2 regions of the Arthrobacter sp. NPDC057388 genome follow, and region 1 is predicted to be linked to the other one. Evidence: riboswitches for the same ligand, from Rfam matches in the RefSeq annotation. Region 1 holds a riboswitch; the other holds the start of a gene.
The links. A riboswitch is a leader RNA that binds a small molecule or an ion and turns the genes downstream of it on or off. The one in region 1 is predicted to bind thiamine pyrophosphate.

Region 1 (4,205 bases):
AAGCGCGAACTGGTCGCGCCACCGGAACTCGAACCGGGCCTTGGACAGCGCATCGTCCCGCTCGTTCGCGCCGGGGTGGCCCTTGGCAAGGTCGGCCGCATGGGCAGCGATCTTGTACGTGATGACGCCGGTCTTGACGTCATCCTTGTTGGGCAGGCCCAGGTGTTCCTTGGGCGTGACGTAGCACAGCATGGCGGTGCCGTAGCGGGCGATTTCCGTGGCGCCGATGGCCGAGGTGATGTGGTCGTAGCCCGGGGCGACGTCTGTCACCAGCGGTCCCAGGGTGTAGAAGGGCGCACCCTTGCAGAGCTCCTGCTGGCGTTCCACGTTCTCACGCACCAGATGGAACGGGATGTGGCCCGGGCCTTCCACCATCACCTGCACGTCGTACTCCCAGGCGCGCTGGGTCAGCTCGGCCAGGGTATCCAGTTCGGCGAACTGCGCGGCATCGTTGGCGTCCGCCGTCGCGCCCGGCCGCAGCCCGTCGCCCAGCGAGAAGGCGACGTCGTACTTGGCGAAAATCTCGCAGAGCTCGTCAAAGTGGGTGTACAGGAAGTTCTCCTGGTGGTGCGCCAGGCACCAGCCGGCCATGATCGAGCCGCCGCGCGAAACGATGCCGGTGACGCGGTTCGCCGTAAGGGGCACATACCGCAGCAGCACTCCGGCGTGGATGGTCATGTAGTCCACGCCCTGCTCGCATTGCTCGATCACGGTGTCACGGAAAATTTCCCACGTCAGCGCGTTCGCTTCGCCGTTGACCTTTTCCAGCGCCTGGTAGATCGGCACCGTGCCGATAGGGACGGGGGAGTTGCGGATGATCCACTCCCGCGTGGTGTGGATGTCATCACCCGTGGACAGGTCCATCACGGTGTCCGCGCCCCACTGGGTGGCCCACTGCAGCTTGTCCACCTCCTCCGCGATGGAGCTGGTCACAGCTGAGTTGCCGATGTTGGCGTTGATCTTCACCAGGAATGCCTTGCCGATGATCATGGGCTCGGATTCGGGGTGGTTGATGTTGCTGGGGATGATGGCCCGCCCGGCGGCGAGTTCGCTGCGGACCAGTTCCACGTCGCAGTTTTCGCGGAGGGCCACAAAGCGCATTTCGGGGGTGATGATGCCCTGCCGTGCATAGTGCATCTGCGTTACGGTTTTGCCCTCCGCCCCGCGGCGGGGCACCGGCCTGGCGCCCTTCCACTCGGCCGAAGCCGCGCCGCGGCGCACGGCCGACTTGCCGTCGTCGAGCAGGTTCCGTTCGCGTCCGTCGTACGTTTCCGTGTCTTCCCGTGCCTGGATCCATTCCGCACGGAAGGGTGCGAGGCCCACCACCGGGTCGCTGCCCGGTCCCGCCGTGCGGTAAACGCGCAACGGCTCATTCTGCTCACCGTTCGGTGACGGCTCCAGGGCGATTTCCGTTACCGGAACACGCAGGCCGTCGCCTTCGAGATAGGCCAGTGAATGGGATTTCAGCGACTGCGTGACGGATTCTGATCCGCTTTGGGCTGATTCATTTTGGGCAGGGGTCAGCTGTGATTTCTGGGTGCTCAATTTACTGCTCACTTCCTTCGCCGGCATTACCCGGACAGGTTCGACGGTCGCAGGCTGCGTCAGCCTGATCTCAGCCCCTGCAAGGGCACCCGTGTGGTCGTTAGACGAAGCTACCACAGCCCGGATTGTGCCTGTCCATCTGTGAAGGAGGCCAAAGCTGCGGCCTAAGCTGGTGGAATGGCGCACATTATTGAATTCAGCGGCACTGTGCTCACAGCGGCGGATGAGGAACGCCGGGGGCTCTGGGCTGTGGACGGGAAACTGACGTTCAACCCGCCAGGCCAACGGCCTGATGCCGTCCTGGACGGCTGGGTCCTGCCCGGATTCGTGGACGCCCACTGCCATGTCGGCCTCGGTCCGGGCGGTCCGGTGGACGACGCCGTGGCGTATGACCAGGCCATGACGGACCGCGACGCCGGCACGCTCCTGGTGCGGGATGCGGGGGTGGTCAGCGACACCCGCTGGCTGCAGCAGAGGCCTGACGCGCCGCGCATCATCCGGGCGGGCCGGCACGTTGCCAGGTCCCGCCGCTACCTTCGGAACTTCGCCGTCGAAGTTGAACCGGATGGCCTCGTCGAGGCGGTGCGCAAGCAGGCGCGGCAAGGTGACGGCTGGGTCAAGCTGGTGGGGGACTGGATCGACCGCCCGGCCGGTGACCTCGCGCCGTCGTTTCCGGCCGCCGCGGTGCGTGACGCTGTCCGGGCAGCCCATGACGAGGGAGCCAGGGTCACGGCGCACTGTTTCGGCGAGGACACGCTGGATGACATGCTCGACGCCGGCATCGACTGCATTGAGCACGCCACCGGGCTGCTGCCCAGGCACATTCCCCGCTTCATCGAGCAGCAGGTGCCGATCGTTCCCACGCTCATCAACATCGCCACCTTCCCCGACATTGCGGATCAGGCCGAACCTAAGTTCCCACAGTATGCCGCACACATGCGCGCACTCTGGGCCCGCCGTCGCGAGCGTGTCCTGGAAGCGTACGAGGCCGGCATCGAAATCTATGCGGGAACTGACGCCGGCAGCGTGATCCGGCACGGCCGCATTGCCGACGAAATCCTCGAACTGCATGCAGCGGGGCTGCCGGCCGCAGCGGCGCTGGATGCCGCCTGCTGGCGGGCGCGCCGGTGGCTGGGAGCCGATGGGGTAGCGGAGGGGGCAGACGCCGACGTGGTGGTCTGCCGCGAGGACCCGCGCACCGTGCCGGAAACCATCCGCAACCTGGGGAATGTGATCTTGCGGGGCGGGATCGTCCGTTAGGAATAAATTGAAGCTTCAAGTAATTTAGAGATGTAAAGACTGCCGAAGTCCGGCGGTCCGGACACTCGGGAGTATTCAATGACAGCAGCAGTCAGCAGCCAGGACTTGCTTCCTGCCGACCTCACCATGGGCACCGTCATGCTCAAGGTGGGCGACATGAAGCTCATGACCGACTACTACCAGCGCGCCCTCGGCCTCGACGTTATCGCCGAGCAGGACGGCGGTCTCTACCTTGGCCGGCTGAAGACGCCGCTGGTGCACCTCGCCCCCGCGCCGGGACTCAACATCCCCGGCCGCGGTGAAGCCGGCCTCTTCCACACCGCCCTCCTGTTCGAGGACCAGTCCTCCCTCGCCGCCACTATTGCCAGTGCGGCCCGGTATGAGCCGCAGTCCTTCGTGGGAAGTGCCGACCATCTGGTGAGCGAGGCGTTTTATTTCACTGATCCGGAAGGCAATGGGATCGAACTCTACTGGGACCGGCCCCGCGAGGCCTGGTCCTGGGACGGTAAGAACGTGGTCATGGACAACGTCGCGCTGCCGCCGCAGAAGTACCTGCAGGACCACCTCACGCAGGAATCCGTCGTCGGCCAGCACGGCGCCGGCGCGGAGGTGGGGCACGTCCACCTGCAGGTGGGGGACGTGCAGTCCGCCCACGAATTCTACGTCGGCACCCTGGGGTTCGAAAAGACGGCGGGTTGGCACGGCCAGGCCCTCTTCGTGTCGGCCGGCGGCTACCACCACCACATGGCCATGAACGTTTGGAACAGCCGCGGCGCCGGACCTCGCCGCGACACTCTCGGCCTCGGCGAGGTCCTCATCGAAGTCCCTTCCGGCGACGACGTCGGCGCTTTGGCCGACCGGCTGAGGGCAGCCGGCGTCGGATCACACCACACCGGTGCCGAGCTCCGCTTCGAGGACCCGTGGCGCAACCGGCTCCGGGTCGCTGTCCGGTAAGCGCCGCTGTTCGAAAATTCTGCGCGCTGAGCCGGGCCGACCCGGTTGGGTTAGGCTGACATCCGAAGGGCCCCAGCGCTGCCGGGGCATGCACCGCCAACGGAATGAGGACGAATCCATGGGCTTCACCGAAGTGTTTGTCGCCACCCACAATGACGCCCTCAAGCGCGCAGAGGCGCTGGAAGGCGGCGCCGCCGCCGGTGACGGCATCCGCATCGCCGGCATCAGCGATTTCGAGATTGAACAGCTCGGTGACTTTGCCGGCGCCGCTGTGCACGCCGCAGGGGCTGACTACGAGCTGGCCATGGTGGACGTGGCCAGCGACTCCCTCCTCGGCGTGCCCGCGGCCATGGTCAGGGCGCTGGCGGAGCTCCTCACCTATGAGTCCGAGGGTGAGGGCAACGTTCTGGACGAGGTCGCCGAGCGCTGGGCAGCCGAGGATGACA
Region 2 (4,205 bases), on a different contig from region 1:
GTCGAGCATGAGGGAAGCTGCAGCCATCCCGGTCATGAGCGAAATCTGGGCGTTCCAGTCCTCCACCGGAAGCTGCGGGACCGCCACGATCCGGTAGCCGCCGTCGGGAAGCTGGACGATCTCCTGCTCCGGCATGTTCAGGCTGGCACCCCCGCGGGCCCGCTCCAGGTCGACACGCTTGCGGCCCACTTCGCGCAGCAGCTGCAGCATGGGCGGTGCAGTGCCGGCATCGAGGTCGGCCTGGACCCCCTTGTAGTCCAGCTTGGCACGGCTGCGCACGGCAGCGCGGCGGACCAGCGCGGACACCACCTCGGCTGTGGCGTCGAGTTCAAACTCCCAGACGAAGGCGGAGCACAGCTGCCCCGCCAGCAGGCTGCCGGCGTTCTCGCTGATGACCTCCGGGTGCAGCGGAATCCTGCCGTCCGGGGCGTAGAACGTCTGCCCGCGGCGGCGGGTCTCGGCGTCGAGCGCGCCGCCCGGCTGCACGAAGGACGGAACATCGGCGATGGCGTAAAGGATCCGGTAACCGCCGCCGAGCCGCTCAATGAAGAGCGCCTGGTCAAGGTCCGTGGACGACGGCGGATCGATCGTCAGGAAGTCCACCCCGGTCAGGTCCAGGTCGGGGAAGTCCCGGCTGGCGACGGCGGCTTCGGCCTCCTTAAGCACCTCTTCCGGGAATTCCCCGGGAAGCTCCAGTTCCGTCCGCAGCGCGCTCAGGGCATCCGCGAGCGCGTTGGTCTGCTCGTGGACGCTGGGCGACAGCCGATGATGTGACACGAAAATCAGGTTAGCCCGAATTGCGCCGTTAGTCTTGGATTATGGGCACATCCTCGGCTGGCACCGCTCGCTACGACCGCTTCGTCGCAGACCTGTTCGGTGTGATGGCGTACGGTGAACTGTCCGCGTTCGAACGGCTCTCCTCCGACGCCCGTTACTCGCCGACGCTGCACGACCGTGCCGTCCTGGGCAGGATCGCCGTCATCGAATTCCAGCATTACGAGCTGGTGAGCGCCAAGCTGGCAGAGATGGGCGTTGACGTCGAACACGCGATGCTGCCGTTCCAGTCGGCCGTGGACCACTTCCATGAACGGACCCGCCCGGCGGACTGGTACGAATCCCTGATGAAGGCGTACGTGGTGGACACCGTGTCCGCCGATTTCTACCAGGCCGTGGCGCGGTTCGTGGACGCCGGAACCCGGGACGTGATCCGGCAGATCCAGTCCTCCGAAGAGGCCACGGCAGTGCTCCGTGAGCGGCTCAAGGGCGCGCTGGCCGATGACCCCCGGCTCGCGTCGAGACTGGCGCTGTGGGGCCGCCGCCTCCTGGGCGAGGCGATCACCCAGGCCCAGCGGGTCGGCCACGAACATGCCTTCCTGGGCGAGATGTTCGTCGAAGCGGAACCCGGCGCCACGGAGGCCACCGCACGGGAACTGGTCCGCGGCATCACCGCCGAGGTCGCGGAAAACCATTCCCGGCGGATGGTGCAGCTGGGCCTGAGCGGGTAGCCTGCCGGTCGCTAAACGACAGCAGCCGGGGACGTTGCGTCGAGGGCGTCGAGCAGTTCGGCCGCGGCGGCTGCCGGGTCCGGCGCCTCCGTGATCGCGCGGACGACGACGATCCTGCTGGCTCCGGCCGCCAGGACCTGCTCCACGTTGGTGCGGTCGATCCCGCCGATCGCGAACCAGGGCAGCAGCAGGCCTCCCACCCGTTCCTCGTTCGCCGTGCGGACAGCCTGCGCCGCGTACGTCACCAGGTCGAGTCCGACGGCGGCGCGCCCGGGTTTGGTGGGGGTGGCCCACAGCGGGCCCACGCAGAAGTAGTCCAGGCCGCTGCGCCCGTGCGCGGCGGCGATGGCGGCATCCACCTGCTCCGTGCTGTGCGTGGAGAGCCCGATCACCGTTGCATCGTGCAGCAGTTTCCGGGCAGCGCGCAGCGGCAGGTCCTTCTGGCCGATGTGGAACACCGGTGCACCCGCGATGGAGGCGATGTCGGCGCGGTCGTTCACGGCCCAGAGCCGCCCGTGCCTGCGGGCCGCGGCGTGGACGACCTCGAGAAGTTCGAGCTCTTCGGCGGCCTCGATGCTCTTGTCCCGCAGCTGGATGATGTCCACGCCGCCGGCAAACGCCGCGTCCACGAAGTCCGCGAAGTCCCCGCGGTCCTTGCGGGCGTCGGTGCAGAGGTACAGGCGGGCCGTGGTGTGGGCAGAGTGCTGGGTCATGGCAACCACCTTAGTTCCTCTAAACTGGGCAGGTACCGCGGGAGCCCGTCGCCGATGTCATAAAAGGCGCAGGGCTGAGAGGGCGTCAGAGCCGACCGCTTGACCTGATCCGGTTAGTACCGGCGTAGGGAAGGAAATCATGAACCCTGGACCCGGCGGCGAAAATAATGCCGCCACAGTCATTGAGGCTGACGTTGCCGTCATCGGCGGGGGCGTGGTTGGCCACGGTATCGCCTGGGAGGCGCGGCGTTCCGGCCGTTCCGTAGTGCTCATTGACCAAGCCCCCGGCAGCGGCGCAAGCTGGGCCGCTGCCGGCATGCTCGCCCCGGTCAGCGAACTGCATTACCAGGAGGAAGGGCTCCTGGAACTGATGCTGGAGTCCTCGGCCAGGTGGCCGGGGTTCGCCGCCGCGCTCACCACCGGCGGGGACTCCGGTTACCTGACGACGCCGACCCTTGCGCTGGGTGCGGACCCCGCCGACCGCCGGGCACTGATGGACCTGCGGGACGTCCAGCGGAGCCACGGCCTGGACGTGGAGCCGCTGACCATCCGCGAGGCACGCTCCCGGGAGCCGCTGCTCAGCCCTGGCATCTCCTGCGCCCTGGACATCCCCGCGGACCATCAGGTGGATCCGCGCAATCTTGTCAGGGCGCTGGCGGCGGAGCTGGCCGGCTCAGGCCAGGAGATTGCAGGCCAGGAGATTGCAGCCCAGGAGATTGCGGGCCGGGGGGTTGCCGGCCAGGGGACCGGAGTCGAGGACGGATTCGCGGTGCGGGAACACGCCGCCGGCCTGCTCTGGGACAGCGGGCGGGTCCGGGGGGTCCGGCTGGCGGGGGGCGGAAGCGTGCTTGCCGCCGAGACGGTGGTGGCCAACGGCCTGGCCGCCGCTCACCTGCAGAACCTGCCGGAACGCCTTCAGCTGCCGCTGCGCCCGGTCTATGGGGACATCCTCAGGCTCCGCGTCCCCGCGCACCTGCAGCCCCTCCTCACCGCCACCGTGCGGGGCATCGTCCGGGGGGTTCCGGTCTACATCGTGCCCCGGCAGGACGGCACGGTGGTGATCGGTGCCACCCAGCGCGAGGACAGCGTGCCGGGCACCAGCGCCGGCGGCGTCTACCAGCTGCTGCGTGACGCGCAGGCCCTGCTGCCGGCAGTTGCCGAACTCGAGCTGCTCGAAGCCACCGCCAGGGCACGGCCCGGCACACCGGACAACGCGCCCCTGCTGGGCCGCGTGCCGGCGGGCGTATCCGCGAGTGGCGAGGCGGGCGGGGACGTGGCGGGCCTCATCATCGCCACCGGCTTCTTCCGCCACGGCGTGCTGCTGACTCCGGCGGCTGCGGCGATCTGCCGGCAGCTCATGGACGGCATCACCGACCCCCGCTGGGCCGCGTTCCGGCCGGCACGGTTTTCCCCCGGACTTTCCGATTCGCCCGGAGCGGCAGCACCGCCCCGGAGCGGCCACCCCCGCATGACGCACGTCACATTTGACCCAAGCAAGGAATCAGCATGAACATCACTCTGAACGGTATTGAACAGGAAGTAGGCGAGGGCGCCTCGGTCACCACACTCGTCAGCCAGGTCACGGGACGGCGCCTGTCCGCCAGCGGGCAGGCAGCCGACGGCCAGCGGCTGGGCGTTGCGGTGGCCCGCAACTCAGCCGTGGTGCCCCGCAGCCAGTGGCACAGCACCGCCCTTGCCGAGGGCGACGAGATCGAACTCGTCACGGCAGTCCAAGGAGGATGAGCACGATGGCAGAAACACTGATTGAAACAGCGGACAGCCTGGTCATTGACGGGGTGGAACTGGGCTCACGGCTCATCATGGGCACCGGAGGGGCTCCGAGCCTGGACGGTCTCGGCTCAGCGCTGGTGGCGTCCGGAACGCAGCTGACCACCGTGGCGATGCGCCGCTATTCGCCTGCCGAAACGGGCTCGCTCTTCCAGCTGCTGGTGGACCACAACATCCGCGTCCTCCCCAACACCGCCGG

Region 2: it holds a riboswitch for thiamine pyrophosphate, as region 1 does, so the genes downstream of both, ACFUTU_RS10935 (FAD-dependent oxidoreductase) here and thiC (phosphomethylpyrimidine synthase ThiC) in region 1, are expected to answer to the same signal.

The regions. Positions count from the first base shown of each region.
Region 1 is NZ_JBHVBL010000010.1:78,352-82,556, reverse strand. It holds gene thiC (phosphomethylpyrimidine synthase ThiC) at 1-1,545, opposite strand, end outside; TPP riboswitch at 1,541-1,648, opposite strand; gene ACFUTU_RS07275 (amidohydrolase family protein) at 1,723-2,805, shown strand; gene ACFUTU_RS07270 (VOC family protein) at 2,884-3,759, shown strand; gene ACFUTU_RS07265 (hypothetical protein) at 3,878-4,205, shown strand, end outside.
Region 2 is NZ_JBHVBL010000018.1:62,524-66,728, reverse strand. It holds gene ACFUTU_RS10950 (RNB domain-containing ribonuclease) at 1-777, opposite strand, end outside; gene ACFUTU_RS10945 (ferritin-like fold-containing protein) at 819-1,505, shown strand; gene thiE (thiamine phosphate synthase) at 1,517-2,218, opposite strand; TPP riboswitch at 2,246-2,367, shown strand; gene ACFUTU_RS10935 (FAD-dependent oxidoreductase) at 2,358-3,728, shown strand; gene thiS (sulfur carrier protein ThiS) at 3,725-3,961, shown strand; gene ACFUTU_RS10925 (thiazole synthase) at 3,967-4,205, shown strand, end outside.